2 regions of the Streptomyces sp. NPDC050485 genome follow, and region 1 is predicted to be linked to the other one. Evidence: riboswitches for the same ligand, from Rfam matches in the RefSeq annotation. Region 1 holds a riboswitch; the other holds the start of a gene.

Evidence for each region. Region 1 has a riboswitch for cyclic di-AMP ahead of ACIBK6_RS20425 (M23 family metallopeptidase). Riboswitches for the same ligand answer to the same signal wherever they lie in the genome.
Region 2: another riboswitch for cyclic di-AMP. It lies ahead of ACIBK6_RS03765 (M23 family metallopeptidase); the one in region 1 lies ahead of ACIBK6_RS20425 (M23 family metallopeptidase).

The regions. Positions count from the first base shown of each region.
Region 1 is NZ_JBITHR010000009.1:224,657-228,862, reverse strand. It holds gene ACIBK6_RS20430 (M16 family metallopeptidase) at 1-1,301, shown strand, start outside; cyclic di-AMP (ydaO/yuaA leader) riboswitch at 1,516-1,676, shown strand; gene ACIBK6_RS20425 (M23 family metallopeptidase) at 1,690-2,451, shown strand; gene ACIBK6_RS20420 (GntR family transcriptional regulator) at 2,657-3,334, shown strand; gene ACIBK6_RS20415 (HPr family phosphocarrier protein) at 3,556-3,837, opposite strand; gene ACIBK6_RS20410 (GNAT family N-acetyltransferase) at 3,990-4,206, shown strand, end outside.
Region 2 is NZ_JBITHR010000002.1:20,658-24,863, forward strand. It holds gene ACIBK6_RS03755 (PrsW family intramembrane metalloprotease) at 1-276, shown strand, start outside; gene ACIBK6_RS03760 (aldo/keto reductase) at 280-1,224, opposite strand; gene ACIBK6_RS03765 (M23 family metallopeptidase) at 1,367-2,437, opposite strand; cyclic di-AMP (ydaO/yuaA leader) riboswitch at 2,449-2,587, opposite strand; gene ACIBK6_RS03770 (PP2C family protein-serine/threonine phosphatase) at 2,864-3,985, opposite strand.

The sequences.
Region 1 (4,206 bases):
GCGGCACCCTCGCCAACGGCCTCACGGTGCTGCGCTGCCACCGCCCCGGCCAGCAGGTCGTCGCCGTGGAGATCTTCCTCGCGGCCCCGCTGGACGCCGAGCCCGAGGGCCTCGACGGCGTTGCCACGATCATGGCGCGGGCGCTGACCGAGGGCACCGACAAGCACTCGGCGGAGGAGTTCGCCGCCGAACTGGAGCGGTGCGGCGCCACCATCGACGCGCATGCCGACCACCCCGGCATCCGGGTCTCCCTCGAAGTGCCGGTCTCCCGCCTGCCCAAGGCGCTCTCGCTGCTCGCCGAGGCGCTGCGGGCCCCCGCGTTCGCCGACTCCGAGGTCGACCGGCTCGTGCGCAACCGCCTGGACGAGATCCCGCACGAGCAGGCCAACCCGTCCCGGCGGGCCGCCAAGCAGCTCTCCAAGGAGCTGTTCCCGGCCGCCGCGCGCATGTCGCGCCCCCGCCAGGGCACCGAGGAGACGGTCGCCGCGATCGACGCGGCGGCGGTGCGCTCCTTCTACGAGGCGTACGTGCGCCCCTCGACGGCCGTCACCGTCATCGTCGGCGATCTGTCGGGCACCGACCTCGACGCGGTCCTCGCGGACAGCCTGGGCGACTGGACCGGTGACACCGCCGAGCCGCGCCCCATCCCGCCGATCACCGCAGACGACACCGGCCGGGTCGTCATCGTGGACCGCCCCGGCGCGGTCCAGACCCAGCTGCTCATCGGCCGCATCGGCGCCGACCGCCACGACCGGGTCTGGGCGGCCCAGGTGCTCGGCACGTACTGCCTGGGCGGCACCCTCACCTCCCGGCTCGACCGCGTGCTGCGCGAGGAGAAGGGTTACACCTACGGCGTGCGTGCCTTCGGCCAGGTGCTGCGCTCGGGCCCCGACGGCGGTGCCGCGATGCTCGCCATCAGCGGCTCGGTCGACACCCCGCACACCGGCCCCGCGCTGGAGGACCTGTGGAAGGTGCTGCGCACGCTGGCCGCGGAGGGTCTCACGGACGCCGAGCGCGAGACCGCCGTGCAGAACCTGGTGGGCGTCGCCCCGCTCAAGTACGAGACCGCGGCGGCCGTCGCCGGGACGCTGGCCGACCAGGTCGAGCAGTTCCTCCCGGACGACTACCAGGCGCAGTTGTACGCGCTCCTGGCGGAGACCGGCACCGTGGAGGCGACGGCGGCCGTCGTCAACGCCTTCCCGGCCGACCGGCTGGTCACCGTCCTCGTCGGTGACGCGGCGCAGATCGAGGAGCCGGTCAGGGCGCTCGGAATCGGTGAAGTGACCGTCGTCGCGGGCTGATTGAGGCCCTGGACAACTGGACACATGGGGACCCCGGTGGCGGATGCGCCGCCGGGGTCCTCCCCTATTGGGGGCATATGTCCGGTTTATTGGGGAGGTTACCTGTCTGTCATGTGGCGTGCGCTACAAAAGCCGGTGTCTGTTTGGTGATTGAAAGATCAGCCGTCTAGCGTCGGTCCCGCTGTCCGTCACCACCCGTCGCACCCGCGGCACCGGACAGTGATCGCCGAGTCCCCGTACGGCGCGAGCCAGGGGAGCCGGGGACCCACTCAGTCCCTGGGGTGAATCGGACGCCTCCGCCCGCGGAGGAGCCCGTAGGAGACCTTCCTGCTCCGAACCCGTCAGCTAACCCGGTAGGCGAGATGGAAGGAAAGGACACCGCCACTTCATGGCGTTCACCCGTGCCACCGGGAAGCACCGCGCGCCCAGCCGCATGACGCGCCGCAGCGCGAACATCGCGGGCATCGCCACCCTCGCCACCGCCGGAGTCGTAGGCACCCTCGCCTCCCCGGCCACCGCCGCCCCGAGCGTCGCCGACACCGGCCTCACCCAGGCCATCGTCATCGGTGACAGCCTCGCCGACCAGCTCGGTGCCCAGGCCGAGGCCCAGAAGCAGGCGGCCGTGAAGGCCAAGGCGAAGGCGGAGGCCGAGGCGGCCGCGCAGCGCAAGGCGCAGGAGCGGGTCAAGGCGGACCGCGAGGCCAAGGAGCGCGCGGCGCGCGAGGCCGAGCGCAAGCGCCTCAACACCTTCGTCGCCCCCATATCGGACAGCTATGTGTCCACCGGCTACAAGACCGGCGGATCCCTGTGGTCCTCCGGCGCCCACACCGGCATCGACTTCCATGCGGAGAGCGGCACTTCGGTGCACGCGGTGGGTCTGGGCACCGTCGTGGAGGCCGGCTGGGGCGGTGCGTACGGGAACAACATCGTCATCAGGATGAACGACGGCACGTACACCCAGTACGGCCACCTCTCGGACATCCAGGTCTCCGTCGGCCAGTCCGTCGAGCCGGGCCGGCAGATCGCGCTGTCGGGCAACACCGGCAACACCACGGGCCCGCACCTCCACTTCGAGGCCCGCACCGCCCCGACCTACGGCTCGGACATCGACCCGGTCGCCTACCTCCGCTCGCACGGCGTCTCGGTCTGACCCGCCCCGCGCACACCGAAGACCCCCGGCACGCCGCCGGGGGTCTTCGCCGTTGGCCAAAAAATATCCATTGGTTCCGGCCCGTCACCGGGAATTAACAAAGCCTGGAATAGAGTCGCGGAACAGACATCGATAGACACACCGAGAGGCGCCGACTGGCGTCGTTCGACCGCGTTTCGCGGGGATAAAGGCGGAGGTTCGGCCCATGCGCATTCCGGCGCACTCGGTATGCACGGCGATCCGCGACGACATCGTCTCGGGTGCCCTGGAGCGCGGCAGCCGGCTCATCGAGGACGTACTCGCCCGCCGTTACGGGGTCTCCCGCGTCCCGGTCCGCGAAGCCCTGCGCACTCTGGAGTCCGAGGGCTTCGTGACCACCCGCAGACATGCCGGCGCCTGGGTGGCAGAGCCCACCGATCTGGAGGCCGCCGACCTCCTCGAACTGCGCGTGCTGCTTGAGCCGTTGGCCGCCGCACGGGCCGCGTCGCGCCGCTCCGAGGCGCATCTCAAAGTGCTGCGCGGCCTGGTGAGGCTGGGTCAGGAACGGGCCCGGCGCGGCCAGGGCGAGGATCTGCGCTCGCTGGGCGGCTGGTTCCACGAGACGCTGGCCCAGGCCTCCCTCAGCCCCGGACTGATCGCGCTGCTCACGCAGTTGAGGCACAAGGTGGCCTGGATGTACGCGGTCGAGCAGCCGGCCCGGCCGACCGAGTCCTGGGCCGAACTCGGCGCGATCACCGACGCGGTGGCCCGCGGCGATGCCGAACGCGCCCGCTCGCTCACCGCCCTGCACGCCGAGCGCTCTTTTTCCGCCCATCGGCTGCGGCGCCCCGCCGCGGTGAGCACTTCGCAACCTGCCGTACACACGGCGAGCGCCCGCACTTAACAGCCGGGCCGTATACAAAGAAAGCGCGGTGCGGGACTGTATTTCGGCTGCTCGAAATGAAATGCGGACCGCGAAATGCTGGCCCGGAAATGCGGACGCGGGAATTCCGTCATCGAAATGCGTGCGCAGGGTACATGTGCGGGGTACGTCGGCCGGGAAAACGAAAGAGCCGCCGGTCCCGAATGCGGGATCAGCGGCCCTTCGCTGTGCAGCCGACCGGATCAGACGGTCTCGGGGAGCTCCTCGAGACCCTCGGCGACCAGCTTGGCCAGCCGGTCGAGCGCGACGTCCGCGCCCTCGGCGTCGGAGGCCAGCACGATCTCCTCGCCGCCCTGCGCACCCAGGCCGAGCACCGCGAGCATGGAAGCGGCGTTGACCGGGTTGCCGTCGGTCTTGGCGATCGTCATGGGGACTCCGGCAGCCGTGGCGGCACGGACGAAGATGGACGCGGGGCGGGCGTGCAGGCCCTCGGCCCAGCCGACGTTGACGCGGCGCTCAGCCATGGTGTTGCCCTTCGAAATCTCTGACGGTTGTCTAGACCAGTCTCTCATGTGGTGCGCAGTGCTCCTACCGACCTTAGGCCCGCTTCCGCCGCCGTTCGGCCCTCCCCACCGTGCCCCGCCCCGGATGGCCCCGCGCCCCGTACGCTTTCGGTATGACGACGGCGTCCGACCCCGCGTACCCCGCTCACTGGGAGGCCGACGTGGTGCTCCGCGACGGCGGCACCGCGCGCATCAGGCCCATCACCACCGAGGACGCCGAGCGGCTCGTTTCCTTCTACGAGCAGGTGTCGGACGAGTCGAAGTACTACCGCTTCTTCGCGCCCTACCCCCGGCTCTCCGCCAAGGACGTCCACCGCTTCACCCACCACG
Region 2 (4,206 bases), on a different contig from region 1:
CTCGCCTTCCTGCGGCACCGGGCCTACCGGAGCGCGGGCGCGACCGGCCCGGACCCCGACTTCGCGGCCCGCGAGCAGGAGCTCCTCCACCATCTGTGGGAGCGCAAGCCGGTCGCAGCCCCGGCGCTGCTGTACGCGGCGCAGGCGACGGGCCGGATCTGGCTGCCCCCGCAGTTCGCCCCGCCGCACCCCTATACCCAGCACGCGCAGTACGCGCCGTACGGTCAGCCGGGCCCGCTGCCGGGCCCGGCGCAGTACAACCCCTACCTACGCTGAGGCCTATGCCGAGGCGGCCGTCAGCTCGGAGACCTCGGCGTCGGTGAGTTCCAGGTCGGCGACGGCGAGCAGCGCCGGCAGCTGCTCGACCGTACGGGCCGAGGCGATGGGGGCGGCGACGGTGGGCCGGGCGGCCAGCCAGGCCAGCGCGACCGTGGCGATCTCGGCGCCGCGCTCCTGGGCGATCCGGTCGAGCGCGCCGAGCACCTTGCGGCCCCGCTCGGTCTCCAGGTGCTTGCCCGCGCCCTCGGCGCGTCGGCTGTCCACGGTCTGGCCCGGCCGGTACTTGCCGGTGAGGAAGCCGGAGGCGAGCGAGTAATAGGGGACGGCGGCCAGGCCCGCGCGGGACGCGGTCTCCTGGAGGGCGCCCTCGTAGGTGTCGCGGGAGACCAGGTTGTAGTGCGGCTGGAGCGCCACGTACTTGGCGAGGCCCTCGCGGTCGGAGAAGTCCAGGGACTCCTGGAGCCGCTCCGGGGTGATGTTGGAGGCGGCGATCGCGCGGACCTTGCCGTCCTGGACCAGCTGGTCGAGGGCGGTGATGATCTCCTCGACGGGCACGGTGGGGTCGTCGTAGTGCGTGTAGTACAGGTCGATGTAGTCGGTGCCGAGGCGGCGCAGCGACTCCTCGGCGGCGGTCTTGATGGTGTTCGCGGCCAGCCCCTTGTGCTGGAGGTGGGCGCCGACCTTGGTGGCGACGACGACATCGGCCCGGTTGCCGCGGGCGGCCAGCCACTTCCCGATGATCGTCTCGGATTCGCCGCCGGAGTTGCCGGGGGCCCACTGGGAGTAGGCGTCGGCGGTGTCGATGAAGTTGCCGCCGCCCGAGGTGTAGGCGTCGAGGACGGCGAACGACTGGTCCTGGTCGGCCGTCCAGCCGAAGACGTTGCCGCCGAGGGAGAGCGGGAAGACGGACAGATCGGAGCCGCCGAGCGCACGGAGAGAGGTCATGTGGTGATCAACTCCCGTGCGCCGGGCGCTATTCCGCATCCGTTCGGATCAGGGGTCGAGCCGCATGGACGATTGATTCCGGACACGTTCGGATCGATCAGCGGTCGAGCCCCATGGACGACTCCGGACCCGTTCGGATCGATCAGGGGTTGAGCCCCTTGGACTGGAGCCAGGTCATGGGGTCGATGCCGGTGCCGTCCGGGGTGTGGACCTCCAGGTGGAGGTGCGGCCCGGTGACGTTGCCGGTCGCGCCGATCCGCCCGATGACGTCCCCCGTCGCCACCTTCTGCCCCGCGCTGACCGCGATGGACGACTGGTGGCAGAACCAGAGCTCGCTGCCGTCGTCGAGGGTGAGCACCGTGCGGTAGCCGTACGCACCGGCCCACCCCGCCGACTTGACCGTCGCGGAGTGGATCGCCTTGAGCGGCGTGCCCGTGGGGGCCGCGAAGTCCAGGCCGGTGTGGTGGCCCGAGGACCACATCGAGCCGGCTTCGCCGAACGTGGAGGTGATCGTGTACGAGCCGACCGGCAGCGAGTAGCTCGCGGCCAGCTTGGCCAGCCGCTCCTCCTCCGCCTTCTTCGCCGCGGCCTCCTCGGCCGCCTTCTTCTCGGCCGCGGCCTTGGCCGTCGCCGCGTCCTGCTTGGCTTTGGCCTCGGCCGCGGCCTTTTCGGCGGCGGCCTTCTGCGCGGCCGCCTTCGCCTCGGCGACGGCGCTCGCCTTCTGCTGCTCGGCCTGCTGGAGGATGCGGGCGCGCAGCGCCTCACCGGCGTCGGTGGCGCCCTGCTCGGCCTCGGCGGTGGAGAGGCCGGTCATGGTCAGCGGGGAGGCTGCGATCTTCTGGTCGGCCTGTGCGGCCTCGCTCTTCGGGGTGTCCGGGGCGTTGTGCGAGACCAGCTCGCCGACGCCGGGCAGCGACCCGAGGTCCGGCAGGTTCTGGGTGAGGGAGTCGGGCAGCGAGATGGAGACCGGCGGCTTGGGCTGCGCGGTGGCCATGCCGCCCGCGCCGACCGCGGCGATGACGCCGACGCCCAGCACGGTGGAGCTGCGGGCGAGTCCGCCGCGCTGTTTGGCCACCCGGTGCCGGCCGCGTACCGGACGTACGGACTCCGCGGTCGGGTCCCACTCCTCCCAGCTCTCGCTGTCGCCGGGCACGTCGCCGTACCGGGAATCGAGAGGTATGGGGGTGTCGAGGGCAGGCTCGTTGGACGCCACGAGGGCGCGCTCCTTTCCTTCCTTCTCGCCTACCGGGTTAGCTGACGGGTTCGGAGCAGGAAGGTCTCCTACAGGCACCCGTAAAGGCGCCTGATTCACCCCAAGTTGGTGGTTCCCCGGTTCCCTTTCGGGATTCGGCGCGTGCGCGCGGTGCCGCCGTTGCGGCGGCTGGGCCGACCGCGCTGCGTTATCGAACGTTAATAGACACCCGGTCCGGATTCCAAGCCGTTCCCACTGATCGTTAACGGTCTTGGCCTGGACTTAGCGGCCACAGCCGGGTCAAACCGGACGAGTTGACGGCGATTCAGCGCGACTCGCGTTCACAGCGTTTCCTGACGGTGTGTCAAATGTTATGCGGAGGGACACCTTTCGGGCACCCACGGTGACAGGATCCGGGACGGCCTCCGTGGCAGGCTCCGGCCGGGCTCATTTCACGATCCTGACGGTGCGGCGGCGGTCGGGCTGCCCCTCGGTGGGCCGGGCCACCGCGAGCAGCGCCATGTCGTCGTTCGCGCCGCCGCCGGTGTAGCGCCGTACGTCGTCCACGAGCGCGTCCAGGACCGCCTCCGGGCCGGGGAAGACCGCGCCGCGCAGCCGGGCCCGCGGGTCGTAGAAGACGCCCCGCCCGTCGCGCGCCTCGGACAGCCCGTCGGTGTAGAACAGCAGCGTCGCCCCGGCCGGGAACGGCCGCGCATCGGACCGGTCCGGCCACACGCCCAGGTCCGCCATGCCGAGCGGCAGCGCGGGCTCGGCCGGGACGAGCATGTCCACGGACCCGTCCGGGTACAGCAGCAGCGGCTCGGGATGCCCCCGGTTGACCAGGCGTACGGTGCCGTCGCCGCGGGGGATCTCGGCGAGCACCGCGGTGGTGAACCCCTCGACCGCGTCGAGCCGGTCGCGCCGGGTGCCCTCGCGGGCCAGCGCCCGCTCCAGGCGCTGGGCCACCGCCTCCAGCGAGGACTCCTGCTCGGCGGCCTCCCGGAACGCCCCGATCACCACGGCGACGGCCTCCACCGCCTGGAGCCCCTTTCCGCGTACGTCACCGACGATGAGCCGCACCCCGTGCGGGGTCTCCTGCACGGCGAACAGGTCCCCGCCGATGAACGCGTCCGCCTGCGCCGCCTCGTACCGCGCGGCGACGTGGAGGCCGCCGATGCGGGCCGCAGGCGTGGGCAGCACGGCGCGCTGCGCGGTCTCCGCGATGACGCGGGCCGACGCGAGCTGTTCGCCGCTGCGGCGCAGGATGCGGTTGATGACGAGGGCCAGGCCGCCCACCAACAGCACGGTGAACAGCTCGCTGGCGCCTTCGCCGAGGCTGGGGATGCCCTGTAGGAACCAGAGCCCCACCACGGCGAGCACCGAAAGGGCCGCGACGACGGCGGTGGCGCGGGCCGAGTAGAACGGGGCGGCGACCACCGGGGCGCCCGCGAACAGGGCGACGGCGGTCAGGTCGGGCGGGGTCGAGGCGTCGAAAACGAAGCCGACGACGATGAGCAGTACGGGGAGCGCCCGTACCAGGCGCCTCTCGCCCTCTGCTCGCTGCCGCACCCGTCCAGCCTGCCCCGCCCGACCGCCGACGGCGACTCCGGAGCGGCCGAGCGGGTGCGGGTCCCGGTGCCGGGCGGGGCGGGGCGGGGGACGGCGGGATCCCGCGGGCAGAGTCGGCGCCAGGGAACGGCGGGATCCGCAGGGCAGGGTCGGCGCCGGGGGACGCGTCAAGATCAGCGGCAGCCGGACCGAACCCGCCGTCAATGGCGGCGGCAGCGATG